DNA from 3 places in the Pseudomonas sp. S11P7 genome. Region 2 is predicted to be linked to each of the others. Evidence: riboswitches for the same ligand, from Rfam matches in the RefSeq annotation. Region 2 holds a riboswitch; each other region holds the start of a gene.
What was found. Region 2 has a riboswitch for cobalamin ahead of cobO (cob(I)yrinic acid a,c-diamide adenosyltransferase). Riboswitches for the same ligand answer to the same signal wherever they lie in the genome.
Positions count from the first base shown of each region.

Region 1: linked by a shared signal. The riboswitch ahead of M0746_RS12920 (CbtB domain-containing protein) and the one ahead of cobO (cob(I)yrinic acid a,c-diamide adenosyltransferase) in region 2 are both predicted to bind cobalamin.
Region 3: linked by a shared signal. The riboswitch ahead of M0746_RS13555 (ABC transporter substrate-binding protein) and the one ahead of cobO (cob(I)yrinic acid a,c-diamide adenosyltransferase) in region 2 are both predicted to bind cobalamin.

Region 1 is NZ_JALPKS020000002.1:2,802,895-2,808,005, forward strand. It holds gene cobN (cobaltochelatase subunit CobN) at 1-1,827, opposite strand, end outside; gene cobW (cobalamin biosynthesis protein CobW) at 1,831-2,901, opposite strand; cobalamin riboswitch at 3,002-3,213, opposite strand; cobalamin riboswitch at 3,298-3,519, shown strand; gene M0746_RS12920 (CbtB domain-containing protein) at 3,637-3,834, shown strand; gene M0746_RS12925 (CbtA family protein) at 3,845-4,546, shown strand; gene M0746_RS12930 (cobalamin biosynthesis protein) at 4,543-4,956, shown strand; gene cobM (precorrin-4 C(11)-methyltransferase) at 5,035-5,111, shown strand, end outside.
Region 2 is NZ_JALPKS020000002.1:3,747,915-3,753,025, forward strand. It holds gene bluB (5,6-dimethylbenzimidazole synthase) at 1-265, opposite strand, end outside; gene M0746_RS17205 (cobyrinate a,c-diamide synthase) at 262-1,662, opposite strand; gene cobO (cob(I)yrinic acid a,c-diamide adenosyltransferase) at 1,659-2,270, opposite strand; cobalamin riboswitch at 2,352-2,575, opposite strand; gene M0746_RS17215 (hypothetical protein) at 2,739-3,323, shown strand; gene M0746_RS17220 (PQQ-dependent sugar dehydrogenase) at 3,390-4,703, shown strand; gene M0746_RS17225 (C40 family peptidase) at 4,833-5,111, opposite strand, start outside.
Region 3 is NZ_JALPKS020000002.1:2,964,010-2,969,120, reverse strand. It holds partial or broken gene metE (5-methyltetrahydropteroyltriglutamate--homocysteine S-methyltransferase) at 1-684, shown strand, start outside; partial or broken gene M0746_RS13565 (ABC transporter ATP-binding protein) at 1,336-2,099, opposite strand; gene M0746_RS13560 (FecCD family ABC transporter permease) at 2,096-3,112, opposite strand; gene M0746_RS13555 (ABC transporter substrate-binding protein) at 3,109-4,122, opposite strand; cobalamin riboswitch at 4,266-4,458, opposite strand; partial or broken gene M0746_RS13550 (ParD-like family protein) at 4,706-5,059, shown strand; gene map (type I methionyl aminopeptidase) at 5,056-5,111, shown strand, end outside.

The DNA of each region.
Region 1 (5,111 bases), 950 kb from region 2:
CATCAAGTGATCGATGATCACCGCTTGCGTGCGCCGTTTGGCCTGAGCGCCCTCGCCCGGGTCATTGACGATGAACGGGTAGATATTCGGCAACGGCCCGAGCAATGCGTCCGGCCAGCAATGCTCCGACAGGCCGACGCCTTTGCCCGGCAGCCATTCGAGGTTGCCGTGTTTGCCGACATGGATCACGCCGTGGGCGCCATAGGTGTTGCGCAGCCAGAAATAGAACGCCAGATAAGCGTGCGGCGGGACCAGATCTGGGTCGTGATACACCGCGCTCGGGTCGACCTGATAACCGCGTGCCGGCTGAATGCCGACGAAGGTCAGACCGAAACGCAGACCGGCAATCATCATGCGTCCGTCGCGGCACATCGGGTCGTTGTGCGGCGCGCCCCAACGCGCGATCACGGCGGCGCGATTGGTTTCGGGCAGCGCGTCGAACATTGCCAGATAAGCGTCCATCGCCAGGCTTTGCTGACACGGGCGCAGGTCAATCGTGTCGAGGTCATTGCTGACACCGCCGAGCAATTGCTGGATCAACTCGGTGCCGCTGCCTGGCAACCCGGCCGAAACCGGATAGCCCTCGGCCTGCAACGCACGCAGGATATTCAGCGCCGCCGCTGGCGTGTCGAGGCCGACACCGTTGCCGATGCGCCCGTCGCGGGTCGGGTAGTTGGCGAGGATCAGCGCGATGCGCTTTTCCCCATTCGGCACCCGCGCCAGATCAGTCCAGCGCCGCGCCAGTTCAGCGACAAAATCCATGCGCTCGGGTTGTGCGCGATAACACACCACGTCGGACTGGCTGCGCTCGCTACGCCACGCCAGATCCTTGAAGCTGATCGGCCGGCTGATGATGCGTCCGTCGAGCTCCGGCAAGGCAATGTGCATGGCCAGATCGCGCGGACCAAGGCCTTGCTCGCTGTCGCGCCAGCCGGGCTCGTTGTCCTGGGCGCAGATCGCCTGGATCACCGGGATATTGCGGCGAAACGGTCGCAGGTGCGGCGCTTCGGGGCTGGACTGGGCAAAACCGGTGGTATTGAGGATCACCCCCGCCTCGACTTGGTCCAGCCAATCCTCGACCACCGTCAGGCAGCCGGGTTCTTTCAGACTGGCCACGGCGATGGGCAAAGGATTGAGCCCCGCAGCTTGCATGCGCTGGCAAAACACATCGATGAACGCAGTGTTCGCCGCTTGCAGGTGCGAGCGGTAAAACAGCAGCGCCGCGACCGGTTGTGCGGGCAGCCATTCGGCCTGCCAGTCACTCAGCGTCGCGGTGGTCTTGTTCGGATGATAAATCGCCGTGCGCGGCAGGGCTTGCGGCTCATCCCACGGGTACTCGCGGGCGAACCAGCGATTGCCCAGGCAACGGAAGAAATCCAGCGCATTGCCCAGGCCGCCCTGACGCAAGAACTGCCAGAGACGATCACGATCTGCTGCGCTGACGGTGCTCAAGTCACTCAGTTCAGGATCGGGACGATCGTCGCCCGGCACCAGAATCACTTGCACGCCGCGTTCAGACAGTTCCACGAGACGCTCGACGCCATAGCGCCAATAGGCGATGCCGCCGTGCAGCGAAATCAGAATCACCTTGGCGTGACGCAACACTTCATCGACATACAGATCGACCGAGGCGTGATTCTGCACCTGCATCGGGTTGGCCAGACGCAGGCTCGGGTAGTCCGGCGGCAACTGCTGCGCCGCTTCGGCGAGCAGCGCGAGGCTGGAATCGCCGCTGCACAGGATCACCAGCTCGGCGGGCGTCTGGCCAAGGTCGGCAATGTTGTCATCCGAGACGAAACCGCCGGGTTGGGTCCTGAGCAGGTGCATGGCTTACACGCTGAGCGCGGCGCGCAGTTGCGCTTCGAGTTGCGTCGCATCGAGTTCCTGACCGATCAATACCAGCCGCGTTACGCGCGCTTCGTCGGCGCCCCACTGACGGTCGAAATGTTTGTCAAAGCGCGTACCCACGCCTTGAATCAGCAAGCGCATCGGCTTGTTCGGAATCGCGGCGAAGCCTTTGACGCGCAGGATGCCGTGCTGCACCACCAGTTGCGTCAGCGCGTCGAGCAGCAGGCTTTCGTCGGCTTGCGGCAGTTCGATGGAGATCGAGTCGAAGGCGTCATGGTCGTGGTCATCGTGATCGTCATCACCGTCGTGATGATGGTCGTGGTGACTGTGCCGGCTGTCGATGTGCTCTTCGGAACCGGCGCCGAGGCCGATCAGCACGTCCAGCGGCAGACGGCCGTTGCTGGCTTCAACGATTTTCACCGCAGGTGGCAGCTCTTCGGCGACTTCCAGACGTACACGCGCCAGATCTTCCGGACTGGTCTGGTCGGCCTTGTTGAGAATCACCAGATCGGCGCTGGCCAGTTGGTCGGCGAACAATTCGTGCAGCGGCGATTCGTGATCGAGGTTCGGGTCAAGCTTGCGCTGCGCATCGACCTGATCCGGGAATGCGGCGAAGGTGCCGGCGGCCACGGCCGGGCTGTCGACCACGGTGATCACCGCATCAACGGTGCAGGCGCTGCGGATTTCCGGCCACTGGAAGGCTTGCACCAACGGCTTGGGCAGGGCCAGGCCCGACGTTTCGATGAGGATGTGATCGAGATCGCCGCGTCGTGCGACCAGTTCGCGCATCACCGGGAAGAACTCTTCCTGCACCGTGCAGCACAGGCAGCCGTTGGCCAGTTCGTAAACGCGGCCGCTGGCTTCTTCTTCGGTGCAGCCGATGGTGCATTGCTTGAGGATTTCGCCGTCGATGCCCAGCTCGCCGAACTCATTGACGATCACCGCGATACGCCGGCCCTGGGCGTTGTCGAGCATGTGCCGCAGCAACGTGGTTTTGCCCGAACCGAGGAAACCGGTGACGATGGTGACAGGGAGTTTGGCCAGTGTTTTCATCGGTATGCCCTTTGGCAAGCGGCGGGCATACGGGACGAGAACCGGAAACGCGCAGGCGCGCCGGAAGTATTCGCCACCGGATCACCCCGCCCGGTTGAAAGTGAGAATCTGTGACGAGGCAGGTCTCCTGGCTGACAGTGTTCAGGCGCCGGGCCTGGCGTTCGCTGCGCCTTCCCGCGGGCTCGTGGATTGAGCTGGCAGTGGCGTGGCAGCGAACATCACTGTTCACAGTTGCGGGGGCAGCCGCGGCTTTGACCGCGTTCCCTTCTTAGCTTCGACAGATGTCGAAGAACCTCGAAGGCGCAAGGCTACGCATGGGTTGATGATGGGTCAATGCTTTGGTTTCGTGGATATTCACTCCTGCCCGAAATTGACTCAAACCCACCTACATGCTCTCCTGTGCGCCTTGTTACGGGTGCCCTTCACAGGGTGAAACGGGAAACCGGTGAATCATGTGCTTTACTCAGAGCCATGTCAGTCCGGTGCTGCCCCCGCAACGGTAAGCGAGCGAAGCGTCAAAGCCACTGTGCCAACCCGGCATGGGAAGGTGACGCTTGCAGGTCGGCCAGGCGCCAACCCCTCGTGAGCCCGGAGACCGGCCCGCAACACACAGTGCGCAATCGGCGTCACTGGACATAACAAACCCGCGGTGGGCGGGCGCTGTTCGTACCTCTGCGTGTCCGTCACGCAGGGTCCGCATGCGTTCGACTGCCCCTGACACTATAGGGAAGCGCCATGTCGATCATCAGCAGCACCGCCAGCAAAACGGACAAAATCGCCAGCACCACCACCCTGAGCCAACGCCTGATCGCGGCAGCCTTCGCCTCGATTCTCGGCGCGGGCCTGGTGTATTTCGCCGGTTTTTCGCATATCGAAGCGGTGCACAACGCAGCTCACGATACCCGCCACAGCGCTGCGTTTCCTTGCCACTGAGACCTCCCGAATGATCAAGCGAATTGCGCAAACCGCAGGTTTCAGCGGCCTGCTGGCCGCCCTGCTGCTCACACTGCTGCAAAGCTTCTGGGTCTCACCGCTGATTCTTCAGGCCGAAACCTTTGAAAAATCCGAGCCGGTCGCCGAAGTCCACGAACACGCGGCCGGCACTGCGGCGCACAGCCACGATGGCGACGCCTGGGAGCCTGAGAACGGCTGGCAGCGCGTGGTTTCGACCACAGGTGGCAATCTGGTGGTGGCGGTTGGTTTCGCCCTGATGCTGGCGGGCCTGTACACCCTGCGTGCGCCGCGCTCCACCGCGCAAGGCCTGCTTTGGGGGCTGGCCGGTTATGCCACGTTCGTGCTGGCGCCGACCCTGGGCCTGCCGCCGGAATTGCCGGGCACCGCTGCGGCTGATCTGGCGTCGCGGCAGATGTGGTGGATCGGCACTGCGGCCTCGACCGCCGTCGGCCTGTCGCTGATCGCCTTCAGCCGACACTGGCTGATGAAGCTGCTGGGCGTGGCGATTCTCGCCGTGCCGCATGTGATCGGCGCGCCGCAGCCGCTGGTGCATTCAATGCTCGCGCCCGAAGCGCTGGAAAGCCAATTCAAAATCGCTTCGCAGTTGACCAACGTGGCGTTCTGGCTGGCCCTGGGCCTGATCAGTGCGTGGTTGTTCCGCCGCAACAGCGATGGCCACTATCACGCATGAGCGATGACTGCGCAGCGTCGACGCTGGTGGTCGGCCTCGGCTGCCAGCGCGGCTGTCCGACCAGCACGCTGCGCGCGTTACTCGACCAGGCCTTGCAGGCGCATGGCATTGAGCTCAAGTCGATCAAGGCCTTGGCCAGCATCGATTTGAAGCGCGACGAACCGAGCCTGCAGGAACTGGCCGCGCAACTGGCATTACCCCTGCTGTACTTCAGCAGCGAGGAACTGGCCGGTTACCAGTCCATGCTCAGCCATCAGTCGCAAATCGCTTATGAACGCACCGGCTGCTACGGCGTGGCGGAAAGCGCGGCGCTGGCGCTTGCAGAACAATTGCTACAAGCGCCGGCAAAACTGCTGATCAGCCGACAAAAATACGCTCAGGCAACGCTGGCATTGGCCGGCGCCGCGTAAATCCTGATAATCGCCGCCATCCATCATGAGCAATCTTCATCTGAAGCGTTGTCGCGCCTCTTCTTCAAGGATTCAACGATGACCGTTTACTTCATCGGCGCCGGCCCCGGTGATCCGGAATTGATCACCGTCAAAGGCCAGCGGCTGATCCGCCA
Region 2 (5,111 bases):
TGCGCTCGCCGAGGGCTTCGGCGGTGCGCACGCGTTCTGCTTCCACCAATTGCTGGATCTGCCCGCGCAGGGTTCGGTCGCTGATGCGGATGAAGCGCCAGGGCTGCATCAGGCCGACGCTTGGCGCCTGATGGGCGGCTTCGAGCAAACGCAGCAGCAGTAGCGGTTCAACGGTGCCGCCGCTGAAGTGGCGCATGTCGCGGCGTTCGGCGATGGCTTTGTAAACCGCTTGGCGCTCGGCTTCGGAGAATGCGTTGTCGGTCATGGCCCCATCGCTGGCAAGCCAGCTCCCACAGTGGACGGTGCAATACCTGACGAAACGTAATCCCCTGTGGGAGCTGGCTTGCCAGCGATGGCGGTCTCAAGACCCGGCGCAAACAGCGCAGCGACAGCCGCAGGATTCGACGGAAAATAAAAGTGCACATAAGAAGCCGTCATCCGCCCTTGCCGGTAGACCGCCTCAGCCCCGCGCCCGCCATTGGGGCTCAATCCACGGGCAATCGGCGTCAGCTCGGTTGTCGTCAGGGAGTGATGGTAAGTGTGGCCGCGCAGCGAGCCTTCCGGCAGATCAACCGCCTGCAATGCCAACGCCGCCAGACGCTTTTGCATTACCGCGTCGCCCTGCAACAACCCGACCAGTTCAGCGCGGGTGCCTTCGACATCGGTCAACGAATCGAGCAGATACAGCATGCCACCGCATTCGGCCAGCAACGGCTTGCCTGCCGCATGGTGCGCGCGGATCGCCTCGATCATTGCAGTGTTCTGTGCCAGCGCAACATGGTGCAGCTCGGGGTAACCGCCCGGCAGATAAAGGCTGTCCGCCCCGGGCAATTGCGTGTCGCGGATCGGCGAGAAGAAGCTCAACTCTGCGCCCATCGCCCGCAACAGATCGAGGCTTGCACCATAGGTGAAAGCGAACGCTTCGTCGCGGGCAACGGCGATCCGCACGCCGTGCAACAGCGGCTCGGCAGCAATCACATCCGGCGCGGCGAACTCGACGGCCGGCGGCAAGGCGACTTCGCAACTGCTGGCCAATGCATCGGCGGCGGCGTCGAGGCGCAGGTCCAGATCATTCAGTTCGCTGGCCTGCACCAGGCCGAGATGGCGGCTCGGCAGCTCGATGCCGGTCTCGCGCGACAATGCGCCGTACCAGCGCAGGCCTTCAGTGAGGCTGCCTTCGAGCAATTGCGCATGACGCAAGGTGCCGACGCGGTTGGCCAGCACGCCGGCGAACGGCAGGTCCGGCTGATATTTCGCCAGGCCCAGCGCCAACGCACCGAACGTCTGCGCCATGGCGGTGCCGTCGATCACCCCGAGCACCGGCACGCCAAAGTGTCGCGCCAGGTCAGCGCTCGATGGCGTGCCGTCAAACAGGCCCATCACGCCTTCGATCAGAATCAGGTCCGCATCGGCGGCGGCTTCCCACAACAGGCGACGGCTTTCCTGCTCGCCGACCATCCACATGTCCAGTTGATAGACCGGCGCACCACTGGCGCGCTCGAGGATCATCGGGTCGAGAAAATCCGGGCCGCATTTGAACACGCGGACCTTGCGCCCCTGATTGCGATGCAAACGGGCGAGCGCGGCGGTGACGGTGGTCTTGCCCTGACCGGAGGCCGGCGCGGCGATCAGGACCGCCGGGCAGTGACGGGGCTGATTCAAAGTTCGACGCCTTTCTGCGCTTTGATCCCGGCCTGGAAAGCGTGCTTGAGCATGCCCATTTCCGTGACCGTATCGCCCATCTCGAGCATTTCCGGCTTGGCGCCGCGCCCGGTCACGACGACATGCTGCATCGGCGGCCGCGCCTGCAAATCGCTGAGCACCTGATCGAGATCCAGATAACCGTGCTTGAGGGCGATGTTCAGTTCATCGAGCACCACCAGCCCGATCGACGGATCGCGCAGCAGCTCGCGAGAAACTTCCCACGCCGCCGTGGCGGCGGCGATGTCGCGCTGGCGGTCCTGAGTTTCCCAGGTGAAGCCTTCGCCCATCACATGAAAGCGCACCTGCTCGGGGAAGCGGCGGAAGAACAGCTCCTCGCCGGTGCTGTTGCGGCCCTTGATGAACTGCACCACACCGCACTGCATGCCGTGGCCCATGGCGCGGGCGAGCATGCCGAAAGCCGAGCTGCTTTTGCCTTTGCCGTTGCCGGTCAGCACCAGCACCAGGCCGCACTCGTCGGGCGAATTGGCGATGCGTTCATCGATCACGGCTTTTTTGCGCTGCATGCGCGCCAGATGGCGTTCGTCGCGCTCGGGGGAATCGGTCATGGGGGAGCTCTCCGTTGAGACGGGTAAACGGCGGGCAGGCACAAGAATAGACGGCAAAAAGCCTGGCATCGCCCACCGTGATGCCGCTGGATGGATCAGGCCGGTCTCCGGGCTCATGAGCGGCGTTGGCCAGACTGCGCGCCTTCCCGCTGTTGAGCAGTGGCATTGAACGCAGTGTTCACTCATTTACCGTTGCGGGGGCAGCGCCGGGATCGTCGTGGCTTCGCGTGAAGACCACCCTCACCGGCTTCCCTGTTTCACTCTGTCGACGCAGGTCACAGAGCACCTGAAACAAGCGGCGAAGGTTAGAGGGTTGGGGGTGGAGCGTCAATTAAAGAGGCGGCCATCGGGCGAGAAACTGCCATCAATCAATTATCTGTTGGCAATCTTGTGCCAGACTGTGACAAGTGATATCAAAGAGCCATGCTTTTCTCGAAAAAGCACACCACAACAATAAGGACGATGACGATGCAAGGCATGATCATCAGCAACCCGCGCCTGGAATTCCTGCGCCCGGTGCTTGAACGCTGGTTTGACTGTATCGACCGCTACAACACCGTGCGCGGCGACGGCGACACGCCGTACTGGCATGACGAGAAAGCCAACCTCGGCCTGCTCTCCGCCGCCGCCTGGATGGCCGAACTGGTGACCTTGAACGACACCGTCACCCGTAAACAGAACGAAGACGGCGAGCGCAATGCCCGCGCCGATCTGTTTATCGCCGGCAGCGACGACCGCGCCTTCCTTCAGGCCACCCAGCGCTGGCCACGGGTGAACAACCTCAACCTGACCCAGGCTCTTGCCGACATCACTCAGGACGCCAAGCGCATCAGTTACGCCAGCGATCTCAAGCTCGGCTGCCTGTTCGTCGCCCCGCAAAAAGCCCAGCACAGCGCCAGCCCCGAAGAATTGCAGGACATGGTCGACGACCTGCAAAAGGAACACACCTGCGCCGTGGCCTGGTATTTCCCCTACGCCTACCGCAAATTGCACAGCGAAGCGGGCAACTATCACCCGGGCATCGCGGTACTGTTCAAGGAAGCCCGCGGCTGAGCAGTTGAACCATCGGGCTTGCGCCCTCCTCTATGGTTAGGAATGCATTCATAGGGAAGATCAGCAATGCGCAAGCCCCACCTCGTTTTCGTCATCGCCCTCGCCGGCGGGCTCAGCGCCTGCGGCGAAACCTCCAGCCTGCAAGTCTCCGACGGCACTGGCCCGTCGCCGAAACTGCCGGAACCGAACAAGACCCTGATCCCGACGGTGAACATCGCCCCGGCGATCGGCTGGCCGGAGGGGGCAAAACCGACGGCAGCGGCCGGCACTCAGGTCGCAGCATTTGCCGAAGGCCTCGATCACCCGCGCTGGCTGTATGTGCTGCCCAACGGTGATGTACTGGTGGCCGAAACCAATGCGCCACCGAAACCGGATGACAGCAAGGGCATTCGTGGCTGGGTGATGAAAAAGGTCATGGGCAAGGCTGGCGCCGGGGTACCGAGCCCGAACCGCATCACCTTGCTGCGCGATGCCGACAAGGACGGTGTGGCCGAGACCCGCACGGTGTTTCTGCAGAATCTCAATTCGCCGTTCGGCATGACCCTGGTCGGCAACGATCTGTACGTGGCCGATACCGATCGCCTGTTGCGCTTCAACTACGAGCCCGGTGCCACCGAAATCAAGACCCAGCCGATCAAGGTCGTCGATCTGCCGGGCGGCACGCTGAACCATCACTGGACCAAGAACGTGATCGCCAGCAAGGACGGCAGCAAGCTTTATGTCACCGTCGGTTCGAACAGCAACGTCGGCGAAAACGGCCTGGATCAGGAAGAAGGTCGCGCGGCAATCTGGGAAGTCGATCGGGCGACAGGCAATCACCGGATCTTCGCCTCGGGCATCCGCAACCCCAACGGCCTGGCCTGGGAGCCCACCAGTGGCGCGCTGTGGACGGCGGTCAACGAGCGTGACGAGATCGGCAGTGACCTGGTGCCGGACTACATCACCTCGGTCAAGGACGGCGGTTTCTATGGCTGGCCATTCAGCTATTACGGCCAGCATGTCGACGTGCGGGTCAAGCCGCAGAACCTCGATCTGGTGGCCAAGGCCATCGTCCCGGATTACGCAGTCGGCCCGCACACCGCCTCGCTGGGCCTGACCTTCGCCGAGGGCAACACGTTGCCTGCGCAATTCAAGGAAGGTGCGTTCATCGGCCAGCATGGCTCGTGGAACCGCAAACCGCACAGTGGCTATAAAGTGATTTTCGTGCCGTTCAGTGGCGGCAAACCCAGCGGCACGCCGGTGGATGTGCTGACCGGCTTCCTCGACAAGGACGAAAACGCGCTGGGCCGCCCGGTGGGCGTGGTGATCGACCCGCAAGGCGGGTTGCTGGTGGCGGATGATGTGGGCAACAAGGTGTGGCGCGTTTCGGCCACAAAATAATGTAAACGCGACGCAAAAAATGTGGGAGCGAGCCTGCTCGCGAAGGCGGACTGTCAGTCGAAAGTGCTTTGACTGAGGTACCGTATTCGCGAGCAGGCTCGCTCCCACATTGGGTTATGCGCTGCCCTTTTAAGGGTTATGCGCCAACTGCCCCGGCTGCAACACCCGCTTGGCGCTCAGATAAGCCTTCTGCCAATACGCTTTCGACAGGCTGTCGAGTTTAACCGTGCCGCCCGTTGCCGGTGCATGTACAAAGCGCCCTTCGCCGACATAAATGCCCGCGTGGCTGACCTGCGAGCCGCCATTGGTGGCGAAGAAAATCAGGTCACCGGTCTGCAAGCCTTCCTTGCCGACGTTCGGCGCCTGCATGACGATCATTTCGCGGGTCGAACGTGGCAGCGAGATTCC
Region 3 (5,111 bases), 780 kb from region 2:
CGACCGCAAGCCATGACCGTCGAATGGATTCGCTACGCGCAAAGCCTGACCGATAAGGCCATGAAAGGCATGCTGACCGGTCCCGTGACGATGCTGATGTGGTCGTTCCCGCGTGAAGATGTCAGCCGGGAAACCCAGGCGCGGCAACTGGCGCTGGCGATCCGCGACGAGGTGGTCGATCTGGAAGCCGCCGGCATCCGCATCGTGCAGATCGACGAAGCGGCGTTTCGCGAAGGCCTGCCGCTGCGCCGCGCGCATTGGCAGGCGTATCTGCACTGGGCAACCGAAGCGTTCCGCTTGTGCGCCTCCGGCGTGCGTGACGAAACCCAGATCCACACGCACATGTGCTACAGCGAATTCAACGACGTGATCGAGGCCATCGCCGCGATGGACGCCGACGTCATCACCATCGAAACCTCGCGTTCCGACATGGAACTGCTCAATGCCTTTGAGGCTTTCGCCTACCCGAACGACATCGGCCCGGGCGTCTATGACATCCACTCGCCGCGGATACCGGAAGCGGCAGAAATGGCCCATCTGATCCGCAAAGCCGCCCAGCGGATACTCGCCGAACGGCTGTGGGTCAACCCCGACTGCGGCCTGAAAACCCGCGGCTGGGCCGAGACCGAAGCGGCGCTGGTGCACATGGTTACTGCCGCGCGGCAGCTGCGCAAAGAGCTGGCCGGATCGGCTTGCACACATTCCCCGGTGGGAGCGAGCCCGCTCGCGAAGGCTGTGGGTCAGACGATGAGTCTTTGATCAAATACGTATCGATCAAAAGCAACGTCAAAAGCCCCTCACCCTAGCCCTCCCGAAACGTCGGACCGCCCGTAGGGAGAGGGGACTGACCGAGGTGGATGCGAAAGCTACGCCGACCTGAAATACCGAGTCGAACGCAAATTCCAGACCCAACCAAAATCGGCTCCCTCTCCAGGGGGAGAGGGCTGGGGTGAGGGGTAAAGCCAACACAAATCTCAAGCCGAACAACCGCTTCTCACCACTCATTACAATGAGCGAAGCTCGAGTGCTTTTGCCTAACCAGCGACATCGGAAGGCTGAGTGGAGGGATTGATCCGGGCGTGGGAGCGCAGCGACCGTACGACGCAGTCGTACACAGCGGAAGGAGGTGCAGCGAAGCAAACCGTAGCCGCTGCGCCCGGATCGGTCCCGGAGCGAAGGGACCCGAGCCTGCGAGGGCCGAACGCAGGAGCAAGCCTTTTTGGGTACTTTTTCGGCGTCTGGAAAAAGTGCCTCGCCGTAAGGGCGAAACCGCCAGAAGCATCACCCGCAGCAACGGATATGCACCCAATCAAAAAAACGGGCCTGCCCCCAAAGCTACGAGTGAAACCGCAAAATCTGCTCACCATCAAACGGATCAACCAGATACCGCGCCCGAACCCCAAACGTCTCCAGCAAACGCTGCGGCGTCAGCACCTCCAGCGGCTTGCCCAACGCCACCAGCTCCCCACGCTCCAGCACCGCCAGACGATCACACTTGAGCGCCTGATTCAGATCATGCAGAGCAATCAAGGTAGTCACCGGCAACGCTTTCACAACACTCAAAATCGTCAGCTGATGCTGAATATCGAGATGATTGGCCGGCTCGTCGAGCAACAGAATCTGCGGCCGCTGTGCCAAGGCACGAGCGATATGCACCCGTTGCCGCTCACCCCCGACAGACTGCGCCAGATGCGCTGGCGCAAGTGCACCGCATCGACGTCTACCAGCGCTTGCTCAACAATGCCAGCGTCCGCCGCCGACCACGGTTGCAGCGCCGACAACCAAGGCGTACGCCCCAGCGCCACCGCATCGAACACACGAATGCCGTCATCGGTGTCGGCCTGTTGCTCGACCACCGCGAGTGTCTGCGCAACGCTGCGGCGCGCCATTTTTCCCAGCCGCTGACCGTCGAGCAGTACCTCGCCAGCGCTCGGTTCGCGCAAGCCGGCCAACAGCTTCAACAGGGTCGATTTGCCCGCGCCATTCGGCCCGACGATGCCCAACGTCTCGCCGCGTTGCACCTCAAGGCTGACAGCCTTCAGCAACTCGGCGCCACGCACCTTGAAGCTCAGTTGCGAACAACTCAAGACCGCCGTCATCGCGCCGATCTCCGGCCCACCAGAATCAGCGCGAACACCGGCGCGCCGACCAGCGCGGTGATGACCCCGACCGGAATCACCTGGCCCTTGATCAGGGTGCGTGACAGCACGTCGGCAGCGATCAAAAACACCGCGCCGCCCAAAGCACTCGCCGGCAGCAATCGAGCATGACCGGTGCCGAGCAACAACCGCGCTGCATGGGGAATCACCAGGCCGACAAAACCGATCGAACCGACAATCGAGACCATCACGGCCGTGACCAGCGCTGCGCAACCGATCAGCAGAATCTGCACGCGACGCACCGGTATGCCGAGCGACGCCGCCGAATCCGCGCCAAAGGTAAACGCATCCAGCGCCCGCCGATGCCACAGACACACGACCAGCCCGAGCACGGCCACCGGCACCGCCAGCCACACCGACGGCCAGCGCACCCCGCCGAGGTTGCCAAGCAGCCAGAACATGATCCCGCGGGCCTGTTCGGAACTCGCCGAGCGGGTAATCAAAAACGCTGTCAGCGCATTGAACAATTGCGAACCGGCAATCCCGGCCAGAATGATCTGCCCGGTACCGCTGGCCGAACCGCTGACCCGCGCCAGCAGAATGACCAGCACGAACGCCGTCACCGCACCGGCAAACGCGCCAGCCGACAGCGACACCAGCCCGGCACCCACGCCAAGCAAGGCGACCATCACCGCGCCAGTCGAAGCGCCGGCGGAGATGCCCAGCAGATACGGATCGGCCAGCGGATTGCGCAACAGCGACTGCAAGATCACCCCACACGTTGCCAGCCCGGCACCGCAGGCAGCGGCGACCAGCGCGCGGGTCAGGCGGTAATTCCAGACGATGCCTTCGTCGATCGGGTCGAGCACATAGCCGGCGCCCCAAAGCTTGTTGGCCAGCACCTGCAGCACCACGCTCGGCTCGATCGAAGTCTCACCTATCGCCACGCCGCCCATCAGCGCAAGCGCAAGCGTCAGCAGAACCAGCAGCGAACGGATCAGGCGTCTGCTCATGGCACCAGGTCGTAGGCATTGATGGCGGCGGCCAATTGTGCGAGGCCGTCGAAGGTACGCAGGCTGGCCTGCATGGCCATGGCGTCGAGGATGATGATGCGGTTGTGTTTCACCGCGTCCATGTTGCGCGTTACCGGGTCGCTGCGCAGGAACGCGAGTTTCTTCTGATAGTCATCAGCCGGGAAACGCCGACGATCCATGCGCGCAATGATCAGGAACGTCGGGTTGGCCTTGGCGATGGTTTCCCAGCCCACGGTCGGCCATTCTTCATCTGACTCAACCACATTGCGTACGCCCAGGGTACTCAGCATGAAATCCGGAACGCCTTTGTGCCCGGCCACAAACGGCTCGATGTCCATTTCGGCGCTGGAAAACCAGACCACTGCGCTGACGTCTTTGCGCTGCTGGGTTTTCGCCGTGGCGATCGATTGCGCGAGGCTGGCTTTGAGCTGTTCGTTGAGCTGTTCACCGCGTGCCTGCACATCGAAAATCGCCGCCAGTTGGCTCACGCCTTTGTAGATGCTGTCGATGCGAAACGGCGCCAGCCGCGTTCCGTCCGAGCCGACGAGGTTGTCCTTGGCTTCGCAATCGGAGGGCAGCAGGTAGGTCGGAATCTTCAACTCATGAAACTGCTCGCGAGTGCCGACCGCGCCTTGCGGGCCGACCATCCATTCCAGTTCTACCGCGACCAGTTCAGGGCGCTTGCCGATCACTGCTTCGAAGCTGGGTTCGTTATCGGCGAGGCGCTCGATCGTGTTGTTCTGCGCCTTGTATTGGGTCTGCACGTCGTTGAACCACAGCGAGGTGCCAATGACTTGGTCGCCCAGACCCAGGGCATAGAGCATTTCCGTGCCGGCCTGGCCGATCGTGACTGTGCGGGCGGGGGCGTGCTGGAAGGTCAGGCTGCTGCCGCAATTCTCGATCGTCAGCGGATAAACCGTGGGCGCCGCTTGCGCCAAGGCACAGAGGCTCAGACCGGTGAGCAGGGTGGCAATGCGGGTCAGCAGCATGAAAGCAGTCTCCAATGGAACCGTACGGGGAGGGCGGGTACGGTTTGGAAACACACCATCAAGCGCTGTCGGCAAACAGCGCAAGGCCGGTCATCACGCGAAAAACGCGCACGGCACGATGTCCTTCCCGGACACCCCGCCGGTTAGTAGTCATTGTGCCGGCAGGTCTCCTGACTGATGCGTCATCGCCTGGCTCCGGCCTTCCCGGGGTTACCCAGTGGCAGTCGTGGAGCAGGCTCGGCACCTACAGTTGCGGGGGCAGTTCCGATCGATGCTGAGCAAGCACCTCGGATTCCCTATTAATCCCGTGTGGAAACCGGCGGCGGCATGGTAGACGATTTGGCTGGTTGAGGGGGAGATGAATCTGTTGGCGAGCCGAGATTGAAGCCGATCATGGATGCAAATCAAAAGCCCCTCACCTAGCCCTCTCCCGGAGGGAGAGGGGACTGATCGCGGTGTTTGGGCGACATATGGCCACACCGAGTACCGAGCTGAACACAAATTCAGAAGCTAACGAAGATCGGCTCCCTCTCCCTCGGGAGAGGGCTGGGGTGAGGGGCGGGGCCACCACAGGTTCAAAGCCGACCGCATGCTTCTAACCACCCGCCTGCAGACCCTGAAAAAAACAAACGTCACAACCCGGATTTGCAATCCGCGAACCCCCGCAGCTAATATACGATCCATATACACTTCGTATCGGATAACACCCATGGGCATCGTAAAAATCTCCGAAGACATGCACGAAAACCTGCGCATCTCCAGCAACGCACTCAGCCGCTCGATCAACGCGCAGGCCGAGCACTGGATGCGCATCGGCATGCTCGCCGAACTGCATCCCAACCTCGACCACAGCGCCATCTGCCGCCTGCTGATCCGCGCCGAACAGAACGGCGGGCTCGACCTGCACCAACTGACACAGGAAGTCGCCCTCGCATGAGAAACCAGATCAAACTCAACACCCCGGCCGAGATCGAAAAATCCCGCGCTGC